DNA from 2 places in the Serratia sp. LTN-2 genome. Region 2 is predicted to be linked to the other one. Evidence: predicted binding sites of a transcription regulator. Region 2 holds the regulator's gene; the other holds the start of a gene.

Region 1 (4,438 bases), on a different contig from region 2:
TAAAATTCCACAACCCGTTGAAAGGCAGCGTGGAGGAACCGCATCGCTACGTGTGGTTCCGCGCCAACGGCAGCATGCCGGACGATCAATGCATCCACCAATATCTGCTGGGCTACGCGTCGGACTTTAACTTCCTGCCGACGGCGCTGCAGCCGCACGGCGTCGGCTTCCTCGAGCCGGGGATGCAGGTTGCTACCATCGATCACTCGATGTGGTTCCACCGTCCGTTCCGCATGGATGACTGGCTGCTGTACGCGGTGGAGAGCTCTTCCGCTTCCGGCGCACGCGGTTTCGTGCGCGGCCAGATCTACACCCGCGACGGCGTGCTGGTCGCCACTACCGTGCAGGAAGGGGTGATTCGCCAGCGCGACGCTTGAACCGCGGCATGACATAAAGAAAGGGGCGATGTTTCCATCGTCCCTTTTTGCTTCATCATTATTTTACTGTTTAGCGCACTGCCCTGCTTCGAGTCTTACTGGTTGTAGGCGCTCTCGCCGTGGCTGTTGACGTCCAGTCCTTCGCGTTCCTGCTCTTCCGGTACTCTCAACCCCACCATGGCGCCCGCTATCTTGAAGGCGATAAAGGCGGCGACGCTCGACCACACCAACGTTATCAGCACGCTCACCAGCTGGATCCAGACCTGATGGCCCATCGTCACCCCTTCGGCATAGCCGGTGCCGCCCAGCGAAGAGGCGGTGAACACGCCGGTCAGCAGGCAGCCGACGATTCCGCACACCCCGTGCACGCCGAACACGTCGCAGGTGTCGTCCACCTTCAGCCATTTCTTCAGCGTCACCACGCCCCACAGGCCGGCGACGCCGCCCACCAGGCCGATGATCAACGCCCCGCCCACGCCCACGGTGCCCGCCGCCGGCGTCACCGCAACCAGTCCGGCGATCATGCCGGAGCAGGCGCCCAGCAGCGAAGGCTTGCCGCGCAACACCCACTCGGCGAAGGTCCAGGACAGAATGGCGCCTGCGGTGGCGACGACGGTGTTGAGGAACGCCAGCGCCGCAATGCCGTTAGCCGCACTGGCGGAGCCGGCGTTGAAGCCGAACCAGCCGATATACAGGATGGACGCCCCGGTAAACACCATCGGCAGGTTGTGCGGTTTGAACGCCTCTTTACCGAAGCCGGCGCGTTTGCCGATCAGGTAGGCACCGATCAGCCCGGCGCTGGCGGCGTTAATGTGCACCACGGTGCCGCCGGCGAAGTCCAATGCACCGTCGGTGGCCAGGTAGCCGCCGCCCCACACCATGTGCGCGATCGGCAGATAAGACAGGGTGAACCACACAATCGCGAAGATCAGCACCGCCGAGAAGCGAATGCGCTCGGCGAAGCCCCCCACCACCAGCGCCACGGTAATGCAGGCGAAGGAGGCCTGGAAGGCGACGTGGATCATCTGGCTGATGCTGCCGGTAACGCTGTCGATGCCGATGCCTTTCAGCATCGCGGTTTCGAACCCGCCGAACACCGCATTGCCCTCGCTGAACGCCAGGCTGTAGCCATACAGCACCCACAGTACGCAGACCAGCGCAAAGGTAACGGTGACCTGCGTCAGCATCGACAGCACGTTTTTGCCGCGCAGCAGGCCGCCGTAAAACAGCGCGATGCCCGGCAGCGTCATGAACAGCACCAACGCGGTGCAGATCATCATAAAGGCGTTGTCGGCCTTATCGGCGACCGCCGGGGCGGCCAGAGCCAAAGAAGGAACCAGGGTTACCGAACTCAGGCCCAACATGGATAACAGTCTTTTCATTATCAATCCATCCCCATTACTTAACTGAGTTCGCGGTTACAGTGCCGATTCGTCGGTTTCGCCAGTGCGAATGCGGATCACGCGTTGCAACTCGGCAACGAAAATTTTGCCGTCGCCGATTTTTCCGGTGTAGGCGGCTTTGCTAATCACATCAACCACTTCATCCAACTGATCGTCGGCGATGGCGATATCGATTTTGACCTTGGGCAGGAAGTTGACGTTATATTCGGCGCCGCGATACAGCTCGGCATGCCCCTTCTGGCGGCCAAAGCCCTTCACTTCGGTTACGGTCAACCCTTGAATGCCCACGGAGGACAGGGCCTCGCGCACGTCCTCCAACTTGAACGGTTTGATTACCACGGTCACCAGCTTCATATTGCCCCTCCACGAATTAAGCCCAAACTCACCCCTGGTACGCGTCATATGTAGCAAGGGCTGTGCCAAATTTAATTTTCCATGGCGATTCAGAAGATTAGCGGGCAGGCGGATGCCGCCGCGACGCAGCGCGGCACCGATACCTTGAATGGGTTAAATAATGCGCACTGATTTGGTGCGCATCGCGTCGAAAAAGTGCAGAAAGAGGGCATGGCGCTGGCGAGTTGCCTGCTGGTGGTGCGTTAGGAAGAAAGATGGGCCGCGATCGCGGCCCATGTTCAGGCGGGTTGGCTCTCCTCACGCACCGCTTCCGCCAGCTGCTCGCCCGCCAGCTGCAGTTGGTACATCTGGTAGTAGCGTCCCTGTTGCGCCAGCAGCTGCTGATGGTTGCCCTGCTCCACCGCCTGGCCGCGATGCAGCACCAGAATGGAATCGGCGTCGACGATGGTCGACAGCCGGTGGGCGATCACCACCAGCGTAGTGTGCTCGCGGATCACGCGCAGCGCCCGCTGAATCGCCTGTTCAGTGCCCGAGTCAATATTGGCGGTCGCCTCATCGAGGATCAGGATCTGCGGTGCCTGCACCAATACTCGCGCCATCGCCAGCAGCTGTTTCTGCCCGACCGACAGGTTATTGCCCTGTTCCCCCAGTCGGGTATGGATCCCCTGCGGGAAGCCGCGCACCAGATCCGCCAGCTGCACCGTTTCCAGCGCCCGCCAAACGGCCTCTTCATCGATGTTGCGCCCCAGTGTGACGTTGGCCAGCACCGAATCGGCGATCACCACCGGATCCTGTTGCACCATCGCCACGCCCTGGCGCAGCGTACGATGCGACAGGCTGGCAAGCGGGCGACCGTCGAGGCGCACTTCCCCCTCGCTGACCGGGTAATAACCCATCAGCAGGTTGGCCAGCGTGCTCTTGCCGCTGCCGGTGTGACCGACCAGCGCCACAAAGCCGCGCGAAGGTACCGCCAGCGAAATATGCTGCAGCACCTTTTTGTCCGCACGGTAGGCGAAGCTCAGGTCGGTGATGTCGATGCGCCCGCCGGCCAACGGGCGATCGTCGGCGCCGTAACTCTGCTGGCTGCGATCCATCAGTTCGAAAATACGTTCGCCGGCTACCACCGCTTGCTGCAGAATCGACTGCTGTGACGTCAGCTCGATCAGCGGTTCGTTCAAGCGCCCCAGGTAGTTGATGAAAGCGTAGAGTACGCCGACGCCAATCACGCCTTCACCGCTGAAGCCGAACAACATCAGCAAGCCGCACAGCACCAGCGCCGAAAACAGGCTGAGCAGCGGCCGCAACAGGAAACCGTCGAGCCGCAGAGTCTGCATGCGCGCCAGGTAGTGCGACTGGCTGGCGGCGCTCATGCGCTCGCCGAAGCGCACCTGCTGGCGGAACTGCTGAATCACGCCCATGCCGTTGATCACTTCGTTGAAGCCATCGTTGATGTCCGCCAGATAACTGCGTACCCGGCGCACGATCGGCGTGCTGTAGTATTGATAGATGCCCATCACCACAAACACCGCAGGGAAGATGCAGATGGCCACCAGCGCCATGCGCCAGTCGAGACTGAACATCGCCACCAGCATGGTGCCGATCAACGCGGCGCTTTTCAGCACGGTGGAGACCACCATCACGTACAGATCCTTGATCACTTCGGTGTCGTTGGTAACGCGCGAGATCAATTGACCGACCGGTTGCGTGTCGAAAGCGCTGAGCGGCTGGCGCAGCGCAGCGTCCATCACGTCGGTGCGCAGCCGTTGCACCACGCCCACCGCCGCCCGGTTGAACAGCAGCGCCTGAAAGTAGTGCAGCGCCGCCGCCAACAGCTCCAGGAGAATATAAGCCGCCGCCAGACCGCCGACGATCATCATCGGCAGTTGCCCTTTGGCAACGTAGTTATCGATAAAATAACTCACCAGGATCGGCCCGGCGACTTCCGCCGCCGCCGCCACCCACAGCATCAGCACCGCCAGCCCCAGCGGTTTGCGGTACGGCGAGCCATAGGCCAGCAGCCGCTTCAGCGTCGGCCACAGCTTTTGCACTTTATTCATCGGCCAACGCCTCCTCACCGTTTTCCGGCGCTTCGTCCAGCGCCGCTTCCAACTGTTGATAACGGTACATATCGCGATACCAGCCCGGCTGCGCAGCCAGCGACGCCGGATCGCCGCGCTGCGCCACGCCGCCGTGCTGCATCACCAGGATCTCGCTGGCTTCGGTCAATGCCGACAGCCGGTGCGCACTGATGATCACCGTGCGATCCTGTCCCCAGCTGCGCAGGTTGTGCAGGATCTGATGTTC
Region 2 (4,438 bases):
CGGCATCCGCTGCTTGAAAACCTCGGACATCGAGGTGGCGATCATCACCGGTCGCTCCGCCAAGCTGCTGGAAGACCGCGCGCAGACGCTCGGTATCACCCATCTGTATCAGGGGCAATCCGATAAGCTTTTGGCCTTCCGCGAACTGTTGGATACACTGTCGTTAACGGCGGATCAGGTCGCCTATATCGGCGATGACCTGATCGACTGGCCGGTGATGGCGCAGGTCGGGCTGGCGGTCGCGGTGGCGGACGCACACCCGCTGCTGACGCCGCGCGCTCACTATGTCACCCGCATTGCCGGCGGCCGCGGCGCGGTGCGCGAACTGTGCGACATCATTCTTTTGGCTCAAAATAAGCTGGAGGACGCCAAAGGGCTGTCGATATGAGTAAAACCAAACTGTGGATCACCATCCTGTTGACGGTGATCGTTCTGGCGCTGATCGGCTGGAACATGACGGACTTCAGCGACGACACCGCGCCTGGCCCGGCCAACGATCAGGATCCGACCTACCAGAGCCAGCATACGGTCACCGTGGTGTACAACCCGGCCGGCAAGCTGAATTACAAGCTGGTGGCGGAAGACGCGAAGTATTACACCGCCGGCGAGCTGAGCTGGTTCACCCAGCCGGTGATGACGCTGTTCGATGAGAATGCGGTGGCCACCTGGTCAGTTCGCTCCGATCGCGCCAAACTGACAAAAGACCGGATGCTGTATCTGTATGGTCACGTCGAGGTAAACAGCCTGACCACCACCACGCAGCTGGAAAAAATTAAGACGGACAACGCTCAGGTAAACCTGGTCACCCAGGACGTCACCTCCGATGACGAAGTCACGCTTTACGGGACCAATTTTACCTCTAACGGCATGAAAATGCGTGGGAACCTGCGGACCAAAACCGCTGAGCTGATTGATAAGGTTAAGACCAACTATGAAATCCAGAACCAAAAACCAACTCCGTAATCTGTTGATCGGCAGCTTAGTTTTGGCCGCCAGCGCCCCTGCTCTGGCGCTGAAATCCGACTCCAGCCAACCGGTCAGCATCGACTCGCTCAAGCAGTCGTTGGACATGCAAAGCAACGTCAGCACCTTCACTGACAACGTGGTGATCAAACAGGGCACCATCGATATCCGCGCCGACAAGGTGGTGGTCACCCGTCCGGGCGGAGATCAGAATAAGACCTATATTGAAGCGTTCGGCAACCCGGTAACCTTCTACCAGATGCAGGACAGCGGCAAACCGGTCAAAGGCCACGCGCAGAAAGTGCGTTACGACGTGGCGACCCAGCTGGTGACCCTGACGGGCAACGCCTATCTGGAGCAGCTCGACAGCAACGTGAAAGGCGATCGCATCACCTATCTGGTGCAACAGCAGCAAATGCAGGCGTTTAGCGACAAAGGCAAACGCGTGACAACGGTTCTGGTACCGTCGCAGTTGCAAGACAAAAACGGGCAAAAAAAGAGTAACTAATCACTTATGGCAACACTCATCGCAGAAAACCTGGCGAAAGCCTACAAGGGCCGTAAAGTTGTCGAAGACGTCAGCCTGAAAGTGAAATCCGGCGAGATCGTCGGCCTGCTCGGGCCGAACGGCGCCGGTAAAACCACCACCTTCTACATGGTGGTCGGCATTGTACCGCGCGACGCCGGGCGCATCGTGATCGACGAAGAAGACATCAGCCTGCTGCCGCTGCACGCCCGCGCGCGCCGCGGCATCGGTTACCTGCCGCAGGAAGCGTCGATCTTCCGCCGTCTGAGCGTGTACGACAACCTGATGGCGGTGCTGGAGATCCGTCCCGATCTCACCAGCGAGCAGCGCGAGGACCGCGCCAAGGAGCTGATGGAAGAGTTCCATATCTCCCATCTGCGCGACAGCCTCGGCCAGGCGCTGTCCGGCGGTGAACGCCGCCGCGTCGAAATTGCCCGCGCGCTGGCGGCCAACCCGAAATTCATTCTGCTGGACGAACCCTTCGCCGGGGTGGATCCGATTTCCGTTATCGATATCAAGAAAATCATCGAGCACCTGCGTGACAGCGGCCTGGGCGTGCTGATCACCGACCACAACGTGCGCGAAACGCTGGACGTGTGTGAACGCGCCTATATCGTCAGCCAGGGCAAACTGATTGCCCACGGCACGCCGGATGCTATTCTGGCCGACGAGCAGGTAAAACGCGTTTATCTGGGCGAAGAATTCCGCCTCTGAGCGCCGGCGCGCCCTGTGGGGCGACACCGTTAACGGAAGTAGACAGAAGACTATGAAGCAAGGTTTGCAACTCAGGCTCAGCCAACAGCTGGCCATGACTCCTCAGCTCCAGCAGGCGATCCGCCTGCTGCAGTTGTCCACGCTTGAGCTTCAGCAAGAGATCCAGCTGGCGCTAGAGAGCAATCCGTTGCTTGAACAGACCGATCTGCACGACGAAATCGACGCCAAAGAAACCCAGGATACCGAGGGGCTCGATACCCGCGAGGCGTTGGAACAGAAAGACATGCCGGAAGAGCTGCCGCTGGACGCCACCTGGGATGAAATCTACACCGCCGGCACCCCGTCCGGAACCGGCACCGACTACAGCGACGATGAGCTGCCGGTCTATCAGGGCGAGACCACCCAAACGCTGCAGGATTACCTGATGTGGCAGGTGGATCTGACGCCGTTTTCCGATACCGACGCCGCCATCGCCACCTCCATCGTCGACGCGGTGGACGACACCGGCTACCTCACCGTCCCGCTGGAAGACATTCTGGAAAGCCTGGGCGACGAGAACGTGACCCTCGAGGAAGTCGAGGCGGTGTTGAAGCGCGTGCAGCGTTTCGATCCGATCGGCGTCGCCGCGCGCGATCTGCGCGATTGCCTGCTGGTGCAGCTCTCCCAATACGCCAAAGACACCCCTTATCTGGCCGAAGCCCGGCTGATCATCAGCGAGCATCTGGATCTGTTGGCCAACCACGACTTTCGCAGCCTGATGCGATCAACCCGGCTAAAAGAAGATACACTGAAAGGAGCGATGCTGCTGATTCAGTCGCTCGATCCGCGCCCGGGGCAGTCTATCAATACCGGCGAATCGGAATACGTGATTCCGGACGTGCTGGTGCGCAAGACGCAGAACAAGTGGACGGTGGAGCTCAACGGCGACAGCGTGCCGCGTTTAAAGATCAATCAGCAGTACGCCGCGCTGGGCAACAGCGCGCGCAGCGAAGCCGACGGCCAGTTTATCCGCAGCAACCTGCAGGAAGCCAAGTGGCTGATTAAAAGCCTGGAGAGCCGCAACGAAACCTTGCTGAAGGTCACCCGCTGCATCGTCAGCCAGCAGCAGGCGTTCTTCGAGCAGGGCGAAGAGTTTATGAAACCCATGGTGCTGGCGGATATCGCCCAGGCCGTGGAGATGCATGAATCGACGATCTCGCGCGTCACCACGCAGAAGTTTCTGCACAGCCCGCGCGGCATTTTCGAATTGAAATATTTCTTCTCCAGCCACGTGAATACCGACAGCGGCGGCGAAGCCTCCTCGACGGCGATCCGCGCGTTGGTGAAGAAATTGATTGCGGCGGAAAACCCCGCCAAACCACTCAGCGACAGCAAGCTGGCCACCCTGCTCTCCGATCAGGGGATCATCGTGGCGCGGCGCACCGTCGCCAAGTACCGAGAGTCTTTGTCCATCCCGCCGTCGAACCAACGCAAACAGTTGGTTTGACCTCTATTGAGAAGGAAGACACTATGCAGCTCAACATTACCGGACACCACATCGAAATCACCGATCCGTTGCGCGAGTTCGTGAACAACAAGTTCGCCAAACTCGAACAGTATTTTGATCGCATCAATCAGGTGTATGTTGTATTAAGTGTGGAAAAAGTGCAGCAAATTGCGGAAGCAACGGTGCACGTGAATGGAGGCGAGTTGCACGCCACCTCGGAAGACGAGAATATGTATGCCGCAATTGATACGCTGATCGACAAATTGGCACGTCAATTGAACAAACATAAAGACAAATTGAAGCAACACTGACACCCTAACCCATTCCATGAGGTTGCATACGTCGCAGCCTCGCCGTTCGGCGCGTGACCCGCATGGGTGACGCGCCGAACGGTAATCAGGGTTAAAACCGACGAAAAACCGCCTTGCCGGGTCCGCCCGGTGGCGCGGTTTTAAGTGAAGATGAGATGAACAACGAATATATGCAATTAAGCTCGGTGTTAAACATCGAGTGCACCAAAAGCTCGGTACACTGCACCAGCAAGAAGCGGGCTTTGGAAATTATCAGCGAACTGGCCGCCAAACAGCTCAATCTGCCTTCGCAGGTGGTGTTTGACGCGGTTCTCACCCGGGAGCGCATGGGCAGCACCGGTATCGGCAACGGTATCGCCATTCCCCACGGCAAACTGGAAGAGGACACACTGCGGGCCGTTGGCGTGTTTATCCGTCTCGACCAACCCATCGCTTTCG

The links. Region 2 encodes sigma-54, which starts transcription at its own class of promoters, with help from an activator protein. Its sites were predicted from a motif close to GTTGGCACANNTTTCGCTNT; they were not measured.
Region 1: a site for sigma-54 is predicted at 2,185-2,204, ahead of glnK (P-II family nitrogen regulator). Genes of this name have one in related genera too.

What each region holds. Positions count from the first base shown of each region.
Region 1 covers NZ_JCAXDO010000004.1:206,278-210,715, reverse strand. The annotation lists gene tesB (acyl-CoA thioesterase II) at 1-377, shown strand, start outside; gene amtB (ammonium transporter AmtB) at 473-1,759, opposite strand; gene glnK (P-II family nitrogen regulator) at 1,796-2,134, opposite strand; gene smdB (multidrug efflux ABC transporter permease/ATP-binding subunit SmdB) at 2,413-4,191, opposite strand; gene smdA (multidrug efflux ABC transporter permease/ATP-binding subunit SmdA) at 4,184-4,438, opposite strand, start outside.
Region 2 covers NZ_JCAXDO010000009.1:61,233-65,670, forward strand. The annotation lists gene kdsC (3-deoxy-manno-octulosonate-8-phosphatase KdsC) at 1-388, shown strand, start outside; gene lptC (LPS export ABC transporter periplasmic protein LptC) at 385-963, shown strand; gene lptA (lipopolysaccharide ABC transporter substrate-binding protein LptA) at 932-1,471, shown strand; gene lptB (LPS export ABC transporter ATP-binding protein) at 1,478-2,203, shown strand; gene rpoN (RNA polymerase factor sigma-54) at 2,256-3,689, shown strand; gene hpf (ribosome hibernation promoting factor) at 3,713-4,000, shown strand; gene ptsN (PTS IIA-like nitrogen regulatory protein PtsN) at 4,156-4,438, shown strand, end outside.